One region of the Pseudoflavonifractor hominis genome, then DNA from elsewhere that is predicted to be linked to it. Evidence: riboswitches for the same ligand, from Rfam matches in the RefSeq annotation. Region 1 holds a riboswitch; the other holds the start of a gene.

Region 1 (7,284 bases):
ACCACCTTGTCCTCAATGGAGGGGCAGTAGCGGGGTCCCACTCCCTCGATCATCCCGGAGTAGAGGGGGGATCGGTCCAGATTGGCCCGGATGACCGCATGGGTCTCTTCGTTGGTATAGGTGAGCCAGCACACCGCCCGGTTTTCCGGCGGCTGCTCGGTCTCAAAGGAGAAGGGGACGGGAGTCCGGTCTCCCTCCTGGCGCTCCATCCGGGAGAAATCCACACTCCGTGCGTGGACCCGGGGGGGCGTGCCCGTCTTGAAGCGGCGCAGGCTCAGCCCCAGCTTCTCCAGGCTTCGGGTGAGGGGGAGGGCGGCGGCCAGCCCGTCAGGGCCGGAGTCCCGGGCCAGCTCCCCCACGATGGTACGCCCGCCCAAATGGGTACCTGTGGCGATGACCACCGCGCGCACGGTATAGATCCCGCCGGAGGCGGTGCGCACGGCCCGGACCGCTCCGTCCTCCGTGAGAACGTCGGTGACCTCAGCCTGCTTGAGCCAGAGGTTCTCCTGTCCCTCCAGGGTGCGCTTCATGACCTTCTGGTATTCCCGCCGGTCGGCCTGGGCCCGCAGGGACCAGACCGCCGGTCCCTTTCCCTTGTTGAGCACCCGGTATTGGATGCAGGCCGCGTCGGCCGCCCGGGCCATCTCGCCTCCCAGGGCGTCCAACTCCCGGACCAGGTGGCCCTTTCCCGTGCCGCCGATGGCGGGATTACAGGGCATATTGCCCACCGCGTCCAGATTGACGGTGAAGCACAGGGTGCGCAGGCCCAGACGGGCGGCGGCCAGAGCCGCCTCGATCCCGGCGTGGCCGGCGCCGATAACGGCGATATCATATTCTCCAGCGTGATAGTCCATACTCGCTCCTAACAGTCGGTTCTTTGCGCGGGCGGGAAGGGGGCCGTGCTATTTTCCATAGACGATCTCCACCGCCCGGGGAAGATTCTCAATTTCGGCCACCCGGGGCGCCCCGCCATACTCCCCGTCCAGGGTCCAGGGCAGCTCGCCGGCACAGGTCACCCGCAGGCGTGTGGTCTGGAAGGCCACCACCGCCCCGCCCGGCTCGGGCTTGGCCTGCATCAGCCCCATCACGATGCTCTGGAGCTGGGCGGCGTTTTGGGGCTGACGGATCAGGACCACCTCAAACTGCCCGTCGTCCAGTTCCACCCGCTCGGTGTTGGCCCCCTTGAAGCCCCCTACCGACACGGTGTTGCTCACCATGCCGAAGAGGAAGTCCCCCTCCTCGGTGCCCCCGTCGTGCTCCACCCGCAGGCGGTAGGACTGAAGGGAGGGCAGCCGTGCCGCTCCCTCCAGCACATAAGCCAGATGGCCGAATGCGTTTTTAAAGGGCTGGGGCGTATCGTAGGCCACATCGGTAAAGGCCCCGAAGGCCGCCACATAGATAAAGTACTCCCCATTGAAGCGGCCTATGTCCACCGGCCGGGGCACACCTGCCCCGGCGGTCTCCATCCGGCCCGCCAAGCTACGGGGCAGGTGGAGGTTCCGGGAAAAATCGTTGGTGGTCCCGGCGGGGATATAGCCCACCGGCGGGCGGTTGGTGAGGCCCATGAGCCCGGTGATGGTCTCGTGCAGGGTCCCGTCTCCCCCGCAGCACACCACCCGGTCAAAGCTGCCCCCCAGATCGGCGGCCACCGCTGCGGCGTCCGCCTTGCCCTGGGTGGGGTGGATGGTCACCAGCCAGCCCTGCCGGGTAAAGCAGTCCACAACATCGGAAATATGGCTCTTGCTCCGCCCCTTGCCCGCATGGGGATTATAGATAAACAGCAGACGTTTCACCGCAGACATCCTTCCTTTCCTGCGCCCTGACCACAGGGTGGGGCGCACCTTCTTACAGCAGACATTATTATAATGTGTACTGAACAAAGCTGTTTTACCTTGAAAGCCTTGGCTTTCAAGGTAAAATAGCTTTGTTCAAGTGCAAGGATTTTGGGCCGTTTGCGGCCAAAATCCTTGCACCACTCACACAGGTGCCGTGGCACGTGTGTGAGTATACTCATTGCAGCAATGTCTCAATGGATGTGAAAACGGCTGATCTCAGCCGCTTTCACATCCATTGAGCGGCAATGCCGCGCGAATAAACCGCATGGCGGTTTATTCAGTAGACATTATTATACAAGAATCCGCCAAAAAAACAACCTCAGGCCCGGGACTTGCTTTTTTCTCTCCACTTTAGTACAATGCTGTATCAGATACCATAGAGTTGGAAGTGATTTCACATGGACCGCAAATCCCTGGCCGCCGCCTTCCCGGTGACGGTCCCCGTCCTGATGGGGTATCTGGCCATCGGCATGGCCTTTGGCTTCATGCTCCAGGCCATCGGATACAATTTCATCTGGGCCTTTTTCATGAGTCTGACCATCTACGCCGGTTCCGGACAGTATCTGGGGGTGAGCCTGCTCTCCTCGGCCGCCGCTCTGAGCACCGTGGCCGTGATGACCCTGCTCATCAATTTCCGCCACCTGGTCTACGGGCTCTCCATGCTGGAAAAATTCCGGGGCATGGGCCTGCGCAAGTTCTACATGATCTTTTCCCTCACGGATGAGACCTATGCGCTGCTCAGCTCGGTGCAGCCCCCCGTGGGCGTGGACCCCAGGAATTTCTATTTTTCCATCGCCCTGCTGGATCAGTCCTACTGGATTTTAGGCTCGGTCATCGGCGCGGTGGCGGGGGCCCTTTTGCCCATCGACACCACCGGCATCGACTTTGCCATGACCGCCCTCTTTGTGGTCATCGCCGTGGACCAGTGGAGCGCCTACAAGCGCCATCTCCCCGCCCTGCTGGGGGCCGGGGTGACCCTGCTGAGTCTCTTCCTGGTGGGGGCGGAGAACATGCTTCTGCCCGCCCTGGGCGTGATCGTGCTGGTGCTGCTCCTGCTGCGCCAGCGTCTGGATGAGCGCGGCACCGCCGCCGGAGAGGAGGAAACCACATGCTGACCCCTATACAGGCCGTGGCCGCCATCGCCGTGATGGCGGTGGTCACCTTTTTGACCCGGGCCCTGCCCTTTCTCCTCTTTGACCGGGGAGACCATCCGCCCAAGCTAGTGCTCTATCTGGGCCGGGTGCTGCCCCCCGCCATCATCGCCATGCTCATCATCTACTGTCTCAAGGGCCCGCTTCTGGCCCTGCGGGACGGCTTTCCCCATCTGCTCCCCCTCCAGGCCGCGGGGGAGTGGCTCCCCGCCTTCCTGTCGGTACTGGTGGTGGCCCTCCTCCACCTGTGGAAGCGCAACACGCTCCTCTCCATCTTCGGGGGGACGGTGCTCTACATGGTACTGGTCCAGGCGGTCTTTCCCTGAGAGGCAAAGCTGCCCTCCGGCGCAGGATTGCGCGCCGGAGGGCAGTTTTTTCACGCTTTTCACGGCCGGGCCGGATAGCGCCCGTCCAGGATGCCAATGATCTCGGCCACGCAGCTCTCGTCGCAGGAGGAGACCAGGCGGGCTCCCCACTCCCGCACCACAGGGGCGCAGTTGGACGGGGCAAAGGGGATGGCCGAGCGCGCCAGCATGGGGATGTCGTTCTCATTGTCTCCCACGCAGTAAATGTGCTCCGCTCCGATCCCCAGGCGGCGGGCCAGTTCCTCCACCATGCCGCCCTTGTTGCTCCCCTTGGCGGTGAGCTCCAGCAGCACCTGGTTGGAGAAGATGGCCTCATAGTACTCTCCCCAGCGGGAGAGGATGTACTCCCGGGCCCGCTCCAGCACGCTGCGGCGGTCGTGCTCCAGCAGGACCTTGGAGAGGGGGCCGGGGATGTCCCGGATGGCCTTCTCCTCTCCGGGCGCGCCCACCCGCGCCAGATGGTTGCGGGTGATGATGTTGGGATTGTGGAGGTAGATGTCGTCCCCGTGGTAGGCCTCCAGCCCGATCTCGGGGACCACGAAGGTCAGCTCCATCAGGTCCCCCAGGACCCGCTCGGGCAGGAAGGTCTCACAGACCATCTCTCCCCGGTCGAAATCGTACAGGGCCGAGCCGTTGGACAGGATGACCGGCGCATTGATGGGGGCCAGGGAAGCGCAGGGGGCAAAGGCAGGCCGGGCCCGGCCCGTGGCCACCGTAAAACGTCCGCCCTCCGCCGTAAAGTAGGCGATGGCCTCCACATTCTCCCGGGACACGGTCAGATCCGTCCCGTAGAGGGTGTCGTCAAAATCACTTACCAGCAGTACGCCGTCAAACTTGCCCAAGGGATCACCCTACCTTCCTTCTTATTCGATGTCCGCGCCGGTCAGATACCGCCCCATGGGCCGGTAGAGCAGCGCCCCGATGACCAGCGCCAACACCATGTTGGGCAGCATATACACCCCGTTGTAGAGCAGGGAGTAGAGCCAGGGGCTGGTCATGGTCATGCTCAGAAACTCCTCCGGCATGTACTCGGCCCAGATGGTGGCACCCACCACATAGTGCACCAGGAACCGCCCGGCGCAGCCCAGCACGGTCCCGGCAAAGATGCCCCAGCGGCGGCCCCGGAACACACCGGCCAGGCCCAGCGCCGTGAAGGCCAGCAGATAGTCCCCCAGGATGGACTGCCACCCCAGAGCAAAGCCGCCGTCAAACATAAATTGCAGGATGCCCAGCACAAGGCCGCCCAGCAGCCCGTCCTTCCAGCCCCAGCGCACCGCAAAGAGCAGCACCGGGAACATGGCCGGGGTCAGGGCGCCGCCGTTGGGCAGCTCCAGAAACTTCACATAGCTGAGGATCTGGGCGGCCGCCACCAAAAGGGCCCCCTCACACAGCATGCGCACCCGGGTCCGGCTGGCCCGGGGTCTGGCTTCCATGGTCAGGTTCATATCGTTTTCCTCCTAAAAAGATGTACCGCAGCGCAGCCCCTGGGCGCAGTGCGGTACGAGTGAAACGACATGGTCCTTCCCCGTATGAATCCAACTTCCTACGCCGGCATGATCCGGATCAGGTCAAGGGTCCCCGCGCGGCGCTACGCGCGGATCTCAGCCGGACTTGCGCCCGACACCCCTGGGATTTGGAGTTGTTCTGTGGTTATACCCTATTCTATACCGGCCCCGTTTCCCTTGTCAAGGCGCGGCACTCATCCGGCGCAGCTTGGCCAGCACGGCCTGGAACCAGTCGGGCAGAGGGCACTCCACCGTGATGCGCTCCCCGGTGCGGGGGTGGACGAAGGAGAGCCGCCGGGCGTGGAGACACTGGCCCGCCAGGCCGGGGTAGGGACGCTTGCTCCCGTACACCACGTCCCCCAGCAGGGGGTGGCCGATGGACGCCATGTGTACCCGGATCTGGTGGGTGCGCCCGGTCTCCAGACGGCACTGGATGTAGGCGTATCCGCTCAGCCGCTCCAGCACGGTCCAGTGGGTGACGGCCTCCCGCCCCTCCGGGTCCACCGCCATGCGCTTGCGGTCGGTGCGGTGCCGGGCAATGGGGGCGTTCACGGTGCCCCGGTCCTCCCGGAGGTTGCCCACGCAGATGGCCTCATACTCCCGGTAGAGGGAGTGGTCCTGGAGCTGTTCGGCCAGTCCCAGATGGGCAAAGTCGTTCTTGGCGGCGATGAGCAGGCCGGAGGTGTCCCGGTCGATCCGGTGCACGATGCCGGGCCGCAGCTCCCCGTTGATGCCCGAGAGGCTGTCGCCGCAGTGGTGGAGGAGGGCATTGACCAGCGTGCCGTCCGGGTGGCCGGCGGCCGGGTGGACTACCATGCCAACGGGCTTGTTGACCACGATGACGTCGTCGTCCTCATACACCACGTCCAGCGGAATGTCCTGGGGCAGGATGTCCACCGGCTCTGGCTCCGGGAGGGAGAGGATCAGCGTATCCCCTTCGGTGAGCTTCTCGTTCTTTTTCACGGAGGCGCCGTTTTTCCGCACCGCCCCCTCCTCCAGCAGCCGCTGGGCAGCGGAGCGGGTGAGGCCCTCCACCGTCCGGGCCAGGAAGCTGTCGGCCCGCTCGCCGGTCCGGTCAGCCCGCAGTTCCAGCGTCGTCATGGCCGCTCTCCTTTCCCTCCAGCTTCTCATAGAGGAAGAGATAGTAGGCGCAGAAGCCGATGCCCCCCAGCACCACGCAGATGTCGGCCACGTTAAAGACCGCGAAATTCATAAAGGTGGTCTCAAACATATCGGTGACAAAGTTGAAAAGGGCCCGGTCGATGAGGTTGCCCACCGCCCCGGCCAGCACCACCGCCACGCATACCCGGCCCAGCCGGGTCCGGGTGACCCAGCCCTTGACCAGCACCAGGACCAGCAGGACCGACACGACCAGCGAGAGCAGGGTGAGCATCCAGGTGTGCTCGGAGAACATGGAAAAGGCCGCCCCGGTGTTCTGCACATAGGTCAGATCCATCACATGGGGCAGGAAGGGGATGGACTCCCCCAGCGGGATGTTGGCCCGCACCAGGTATTTGACCACCTGGTCGATGGCCACCAGGGCCGCAACAAGCACTGCATACAGCATGAAAAGGCTCCTTTGGAAGTTAGAATCGTTTTATTTTATCACGGTTCCGGCGGTGTGGCAACTGGAGTACGCCTGCCCGGCGGGGGGAGCGCGCCTGTTCGGCGGGAACCGCCTCCCCGGCGAGGGCACCGCTTTCTTTTCCGTAAGAAAGCGGCGGGAAAGAACGGGCCGGGGGATGGTTCCCCCGGCGCCCCCTCAAAGTACGCCCCAACGGGCTGGGCTGAAAGTCTCAGCAATTGCAAAAGCCCGATGGGCCAAAGGCAATGGCGGCTGCCTATGAGGTACCCGGTGAGCTTGTCAATAAACGGAAGCACTCTCTCCCGACGGCAGTCGAAGCCGGGGGCTTCCGCAAGCACCAGACCAAAACCTCTCTTCAGCGGCGGAAATCTTCCCCCGATATGGGTACGCACCTTTGCTGACGCGGTTCCCTCTGTTCCGCCGGGGGTGCACTGAGGGGGAGGTCCGGAGGGGGAAGCGTCCTCGTTCCCCCTCCGGCGTTTTCTTTCCCTCCTCTTTCTTTTCGAAAAGAAAGAGGAGTTCCCGCCGAACAGGCGCGCCCGTCCGGCGAGGACACCGGCAAAAGGCCGATTATTCCTCCGGCTTCACGGGGATCTTGCCGTGCTCCTTCTCGTACTGCTCCAGATAGGTCTCCACCGCCAGGCAGAGCTGCATATTGATGGAGCGCTTGTCCCGTTTGGCTAAAACTTTAATTTTTTCCATATGCTCTTTTTCCAAGCGCAACGGATACGGATTGGCCTGTACAGACATCGTCGTCACTCCTAATGACTCTAATAGATGCTATTATCATACCCGCTCTACTTTTTTACAACAATAGTTCTAATAGATACAAATAGATATTGA
Region 2 (7,284 bases), on a different contig from region 1:
CCTTGTACATGGTTTCAAAGCTGCGGTCATCGTCAATCTCAAACTGCTCATCACCCTTAACGGCATCATCTTCTTTGCCGGTGTACTTGCTTTCGTGGTCTCCAATGCCGGTAGAAACGCCAGCGGAAATCTTGGTTGCAGCAATTTTTACAATACCGTTTCTGAACTCTGCACTCTCACGCGAAGAGACGGTAATTCCCACAAATGGAAGGAAGATACGGTAAGCACAAAGGATTTGACACAACTGCTTTTCGCCTACATCAAGAGGATTGATCTTGTCGTTGTTGATGATCGGGCGCAGTCTCGGGCAGGACAGGGACATTTCTGCATGGGGATATTTGCGTTGCAGATAGTACACATGAAGTGCACTTGCCAGAGCATCCTTTCTGAAATCGGACAAGCCAAGAAGTGCAGAGAACGCGACACCACGCATACCACCACGGAGTGCTCGCTCCTGGGCATCAAAACGATACGGCCATACACGCTTGTGCCCAAACAAATGGAGTGTTTCGTATTTGTCGGCATCGTAGGTCTCTTGGAACACGGTTACATAATCAGCACCGCACTCGTGGAGATACTTGTATTCATCGGTGTTCACGGGGTAGATCTCCAGACCAACCATGCGGAAATACTTTCGAGCCAGCTTGACAGCTTCCCCAATATACTGCACATCGCTTTGTGCACGGCTCTCGCCAGTAAGGATTAGGATTTCTTCCATACCGGAGTCAGCAATCACTTTCATTTCATGCTCGATCTGCTCCATAGTCAGTTTCATGCGGTTGATATGGTTGTAACAGTTGAAGCCGCAGTAAACGCAGTAGTTTTCGCAGTAATTGGCAATGTACAGAGGGGTAAATAAGTAAACAGTATTGCCAAAGTGCTTGCTTGTCTCCATGCGGGCTTTCTGTGCCATTTCTTCCAGAAAAGGTTCCGCGGCAGGAGATAAGAGTGCCTTGAAGTCCTCGACAGAGCAAGTCTCATGGTCGAGGGCAGCACGAACATCACGAGCAGTATAGACGGAATAATCAAAGGAGTTCATCTGGTACATAACCTGCTGGCAAACATCAGATTCGATGATCTCCATACCCGGCAAATATTCCATGTGATTTTTACGACTGGACGGGTCTGTTTCCAGTTTGTGTTTTTTCTCCAGAGCAGCCGGTGACAGATACTCAGAATCTACAAAAAATTGATTTTCCATAGTCGTTCTCCTTCTCCTTAATCACGCAGGAAGCCGGTCAGAGGATCGGAAGCAGAAGCACCTCGGGTCAGCACACGGCCCAGACCGGACAGATATGCCTTTCTGCCTGCTTCGATAGCCTGACGGAAAGCAGATGCCATCAGCGGCAGATCTCCGGCAGTTGCAAGGGCGGTGTTCGCCATAATAGCAGCCGCACCCATTTCCATGGCTTCACAAGCCTGCGAAGGTCTACCAATGCCAGCGTCCACGATAATAGGCAGATCAATCTCATCAATGAGAATCTGAATGAATTCTCTGGTTGCCAAACCCTTGTTAGAGCCGATGGGCGAAGCCAGAGGCATAATGGTAGCCGCGCCTGCATTCGCCATATCACGGGCAGCGTTCAGATCAGGATACATATAAGGCATGACAACAAAGCCTTCGTTTGCAAGAATCTCAGTAGCCTTAATGGTTTCCTGGTTGTCGGGCAGCAAATACTTGGTATCACGCATGATCTCTACCTTCACAAAATTACCGCAGCCAAGTTCTCTCGCAAGACGGGCAATACGGACAGCTTCCTCTGCGTTTCTTGCACCGGAGGTGTTGGGCAGCAGGGTGATGCCTTCTGGGATGTAGTCCAAAATGTTTTCATGCTCCTTGGTGTTTGCACGGCGAACAGCAAGCGTGATGATTTCTGCACCGGCATCTTTGATTGCAGCTTCAATGAGCTTCATGGAATACTTACCGGAACCCAAAATAAAACGTGAATTAAATTCGTGACCGCCAATGACGAGCTTATCGTTGTTAACCATAATAACTCCTTCTTTCTTATACTTCATATTTGCCTGCGAGGATACGCAGGACGGTATGAGCCTGATGTGCGGCGCAAAGCATAACACGAGGGGCCACCAGTCCAATGGTATTTGCCACATCGCTGACTTCATCACCGCATAGGTAAAATCGTTTCGTAACTTTTCTTGTTTTAATGGTATTGGGCGTATCTATACCAGCCATGCCGGAAGCTGCAACCAAATAGCACTGGGGTAATTGCTCTAAAACGCCGTTTACAATCATTGCCTTGCACTCTGCATCGTCAAATGCTTCACATACAATATCCGCGTCTTTTAGCAGACGCGCGAAATTTTCCTCTGTGATCTTTGCTGTTACAGCTTGGAGTTCCGTATAGGGGGCAATCTCTAACAGATTTTCCACAAGAGCATCTGCCTTGTAGGATCCGATTTGATTTGCCTTGTATTGCTGTCGGTGCAGATTGGTTATGTCTACACGGTCAAAATCAATCAGCAGCAGTTTACCGATTCCAACTCTTGCCAAAGCGACGGCGATATTTGATCCAAGACCGCCAAGGCCGCAAATTGCAACAGTTGCGGAAGAAAACTGTTTATAAAGTGTGGCTCCGTGGCGGGCAATCAAAGCGTCCGTCCATTCTTTTTTAGACGGTATCAATCAACCACCTCCCACAAAGCTGACGATCTCCAAACGATCGCCATCTTTAAGAATGGTATCATCGTACTGAGACTTAAATACGATGTCGCCATTTTGTTCAACTGCGATTCGTTTGGGATCATAGGCGGTTGTTGCCAGATACTCCGACACTGTCTTTCCTGCAACATCAAGTTCCGTGCCATTTACCTTTACCACGATTGCACCTCCAAAATAAAATACGGGAAACCTCCGATTTGGACGTTTCCCGCAACACTCACAAAAATCCCTACGTTGGCATTATCCAAATCAGGTTTATGGGTCGAAGGTTGCACCTTCCTCTCAGCCTGTCATACAAGCTCCCCGCTTTTTTTAATTGTAAAATAAAAACAGGAGACAACCCTTTCGGATGCCTCCTGTAAAAAATCCTTGTGTATGACTTCCTACGGCGGCATTATCCGCATCAGGTTATAGGGTCGAAGTTCGGTTACTTCCTCTCAGCCTGCAAACACAAGCTCCCCTGTATTTATTCGATTAGATATTGTACACCTTGTTTTATGAAAATACAATAGGCTATCTAAAAAAGCACAAAAAACACAAAGAGTAAGGAAGCAAAAGAGAACACATAATCTATGTGCATTTGACTCTTGCTTTTGTTTAAATCTGAGCGCATATATAGGCCGCCATATTTTCCCTTATAGGACTGGATAGGGGAGTAGGGAAGGGGGCAAATTGGCATCATATCAGGTGTCAATTTTTTCTTTTTACACGGAAAGGGAAGACGTAAGGGAGGAAAACGCAAGCGCGGGCAATTCAAATATCTCATCCGTTTTGCATGTTGGGTCATTATATGAATTTGGACATGTGTACGTAGGTGGAGGACACAAAAATTTTAAAAGTACAATAATAATACTAAAATGGCACAAAACATATCTGAATTTTCGATAGAAAAGTGTGGTGGGAAGCAGGAAGGAAGAGGATGGCAGAATCAAAATGGAACTGGATAGAAAGTGTATAAAAATTAAATTTTTCTATATTTGTGCCAGTGATTTATTCGTTATTGCAATTTGAGTTTTCATTCTAAGTCTGCTATCTTAACTTATGGATTTCCTTGCAACTTTAGAAAGAAAGAGGAGTTTTTCATGGCACACATCTGGGGTAAAAGAATTGGTACCACTGGCCTTGCCACGGTGTTGACGCTCTCAATGGCCGCCTGTGGCGGACAGAGCGCCGGGAGCGATCCTTCTGCGGCACCCACACAGGGGGGCTCGGAGGGAGAGAGCACGAAGGTGTTGGAAGTTTGGCTGCCGGCCAAGGCAACCGATGGCAACGATGCGGAGATCTGGGATGAGGTTGTGGCTCCCTTTGAGGAGGAGCACAACGTGGACGTTACCTTCCAGTTTATCTCCTGGAAAGACTATGAGGCCAAGTACAGCTCCGGTATTTCCACAGGGACCGGGCCGGACGTGGGCTATATGTATGTTGAGATGTTCCCCACCTATATCGATGCCGGCGCGGTGGAGGATCTGAGCAACTACCTGACGGAAGAGGATTATGCCACCTATACGACTCTGACGGACAAATACAAGATCTTCGGCAAGTTCTATGGTATCGCCCAGAGCGGTCCCCAGGCGGTCAGCGGCCTGGTCTACAACAAGACCATTCTGGACTCCATCGGGGAAGAGGCCCCCAAGACCTGGGATGATGTGATCCGCATTGCCCAGAAGGCCACCCAGGACACCGATGGCGACGGAAAGATTGACCAGTACGGTGTGGCCCAGGGCTGGGGCCAGACCTTCTATCAGGACCTGAACTGGAACTGGTATAACTTCATTTGGCAGGCCGGCGGCGACATCTTTGACGACGAGGGCAAGTGCATCATCAACAGCGAGCAGGGAATTGCGGCCGCGCAGCTGCTCTATGATCTGAAGAATACCTACAATGCCCTCCCTGAGGACACCATGTCCCTCATCAACAACGAGGCCTTTGACAACTACTTTGTGCCCGGAAATGCGGCCCTGGCCTTCGTGGGCACTTCGGAGAGCACCTTCAACAAGCTGGCTGACGGGGACTTCGAGTACGGCTTTACCTATGACCTCCAGGGCCCCAACGGCGATATGGGCGCCCGTGCCAGTGTAGACCAGATCGTGCTCATGTCCGCCTGTGAGGACAAGGAGCTGGGCTGGGAGCTGGTCAAGTACATGACGGGCCCCGAGGGAGGCGCCAAGTACCGCGAGCTGACCGGAAGCGCGCCCTCCACCGTGGGCGAGGAGGATCACGGCTATGAGGTGACCAAGGAGGCCCTGGCGGCCAGCCTGGATACCTCCATCCGGCCCATCAAGGCCGCCCGCCGTGCCACCGAGGTCTATGACTTCCTGTGGAAGACCCTGCAGGAGATGATGAACGGAAACGTCAGCCCCGAGGACGCCATGAACGAGGTGGCGGAATTCGCCAACAGCCTGGATTACGCTGCTCCGGCCAACTGATCGGCTGGGATTTCTGACAAACAGATTAAAAAACAGGCAAAGCAAGGCGGACGCCTGCTTTGCCTGTTTTTTTGGAAAGGCGGTTTTCTCAATGTATCCTGAAATCTACATGGATATCCTGAACAAATGCAATGCCCGGTGCAAATATTGCCTGACCGGTCAGGCCAACCGGACTGGATACAGCAGCCGGTTTCCGGCCTACTACATGGATGTCCCTACCTTTGACCGTCTGGCCCGGCATATGCTGGACCATCAGATCATGACGCCGGATGCGCTGTTCCACATCTACAACTGGTATGAGCCCACTCTGAACCCCCATCTTGCGGGGATTCTCAATTACATGCGGGAGCATGGGCTGCGGGTGGACATGAGCACCAATGCCGGGCGCTGTATGGATTTCTCTGGACTGGGGGACTGTGGGCATATGGAGAGCATCCTTTTCTCTATGCCGGGCTTCAGCCAGAGTTCCTACGACCGCATTCACGGGTTTGATTTTGAGCAGGTAAAGCAGAACATCCGCACCACCATGAAAGAGCTCCGCCGGAGAGGCTTCAAGGGAGATGCGTATATCAATTTCCACCTCTATCAGTTCAACCTTGGGGAGATCTATGGCGCCAAAGCGTTTGCCGATTCGGTCGGACTGCGTCTCCACTCCATTTTCGCCTACTTCAACGGTTCGGGAGAATTTGAGCCCTACCTGCGCGGTACGCTGAGTGCCGAGGAGATGAAAGACGCCACCCGGGAGATTTTCTTCGGGCATCTCTATGAGCTGGAGAAGCATGCAGAGAAGTACCTGGAACAGTTTGTGGAGCCGGAATCCATCACCCTGAGTGAATTCTGTAATGTCATCCCGGGCCGTGGCTGTAACGATGAGTCGAAGGTGTGCAGCATCTTTGATCTCCACAGCTATGAGGAGGTCAAAGCGGTCTACGACAGTCTGGCCGCAAAGCGGGGCAACGATCCCATTTACCGGCAGATCCATCTCTGGGCCCACAGCTATAAACTCTCCATGAATCATCTCTTTGGAATTCCTGATTAAGGTGGTGCAGTTATGTCAAAGGAGTTGGCATATCCCCGTCGGAAGAAACAGGACTGGAGCTCCTACCTCTACATCCTGCCCATGCTTGCCATTGTGATCTTTTTCTGGATCATTCCCATCCTGATCTCGGTGGTGCTGAGCTTCACGCAGTATAACGCCCTTTCTACCCCTCACTTTAATGGAGTGGAAAACTATAAAGCGCTGTTTGAGGACCGCATTTTCCGTCAGTCCCTCATCAATACGCTGATTTTTGTTATTACGGTGGTACCGGGACAGACCATCCTGGCCTTTTTGACGGCATCCTGGATCGACCGGAAGGGGAAAAACCCCGCCACGCAGTTTGTGCGGTGGGCCATGTTTATTCCAAGCCTGGCCTCTGTGAGCATTGTGGGCATTGTCTGCCGTATCCTGCTCAACAATCCCAGTTCTCCGCTGAACACGCTCTTTTCTCTTTTCGGGCTCAATCCCTCCCTACTGCTGGGCAGTGAGAAGGCCGCCTTTCCCACTCTGATCGTGATCGAGATCCTGATTGGGTCGGGCTACTATATGGTCATCTATCTGGCGGCCCTGTTGGATATTCCCCACAGCTACTATGAGGCGGCCAAGATCGACGGGGCCAGCCAGTTTCAGATCTTCTGGAAGATTACCTTCCCGCTGATGCGGCCCATGACCCTGCTGGTCATCCTGCTGGGGAGCATCTCGGCCTTCCAGAGTTTTGATCTGGTGTACACCATGACGGGAGGTGGACCGGGACGCTCCACGACCATGACGGCAATGGTCTACCTCTATCTGTACAGCTTCAAATACTCCAAGATCGGCTTCGCCATGGCCATCGGCAATGTGCTGATCCTGGTGATCGCTGTGCTCACCATCGTGCAGCGCAGACTGGCTGGCCGGAAAGAAAATATACTGTATTAAGGGGGGAGAGACATGAAAAAAGGATATTCCAAGGTGCTGAGTGCACTGGGGTATGTGTTTTTTGTATCCCTTGCACTCTTGATGCTGCTCCCCTTTGCGTATATGCTGGTCTGCTCCCTTCAGGAGACCTATTCACCCTATCTGATCAGCTTCAATCCGGCGGATTACACGCTGGACAACTTCCGAAAGACCTTTGCCGTGAGTGGCTTTTCCCTCTGGGT

Evidence for each region. Region 1 has a riboswitch for thiamine pyrophosphate ahead of H8S34_RS04550 (energy-coupled thiamine transporter ThiT). Riboswitches for the same ligand answer to the same signal wherever they lie in the genome.
Region 2: it holds a riboswitch for thiamine pyrophosphate, as region 1 does, so the genes downstream of both, thiS (sulfur carrier protein ThiS) here and H8S34_RS04550 (energy-coupled thiamine transporter ThiT) in region 1, are expected to answer to the same signal.

What each region holds. Positions count from the first base shown of each region.
Region 1 is NZ_JACOPR010000002.1:370,040-377,323, forward strand. Features, by position in the region: gene mnmG (tRNA uridine-5-carboxymethylaminomethyl(34) synthesis enzyme MnmG) at 1-854, opposite strand, end outside; gene H8S34_RS04530 (YegS/Rv2252/BmrU family lipid kinase) at 903-1,793, opposite strand; gene H8S34_RS04535 (AzlC family ABC transporter permease) at 2,234-2,950, shown strand; gene H8S34_RS04540 (branched-chain amino acid transporter permease) at 2,944-3,312, shown strand; gene H8S34_RS04545 (HAD-IIB family hydrolase) at 3,372-4,193, opposite strand; gene H8S34_RS04550 (energy-coupled thiamine transporter ThiT) at 4,215-4,796, opposite strand; TPP riboswitch at 4,875-4,989, opposite strand; gene H8S34_RS04555 (RluA family pseudouridine synthase) at 5,037-5,957, opposite strand; gene lspA (signal peptidase II) at 5,932-6,423, opposite strand; gene H8S34_RS15325 (hypothetical protein) at 7,012-7,143, opposite strand.
Region 2 is NZ_JACOPR010000005.1:1,088-8,371, forward strand. Features, by position in the region: gene thiH (2-iminoacetate synthase ThiH) at 1-1,201, opposite strand, end outside; gene H8S34_RS09015 (thiazole synthase) at 1,219-1,992, opposite strand; gene thiF (thiamine biosynthesis protein ThiF) at 2,009-2,644, opposite strand; gene thiS (sulfur carrier protein ThiS) at 2,645-2,839, opposite strand; TPP riboswitch at 2,890-2,996, opposite strand; TPP riboswitch at 3,044-3,152, opposite strand; gene H8S34_RS09030 (ABC transporter substrate-binding protein) at 3,763-5,106, shown strand; gene H8S34_RS09035 (radical SAM protein) at 5,198-6,145, shown strand; gene H8S34_RS09040 (carbohydrate ABC transporter permease) at 6,158-7,063, shown strand; gene H8S34_RS09045 (carbohydrate ABC transporter permease) at 7,076-7,284, shown strand, end outside.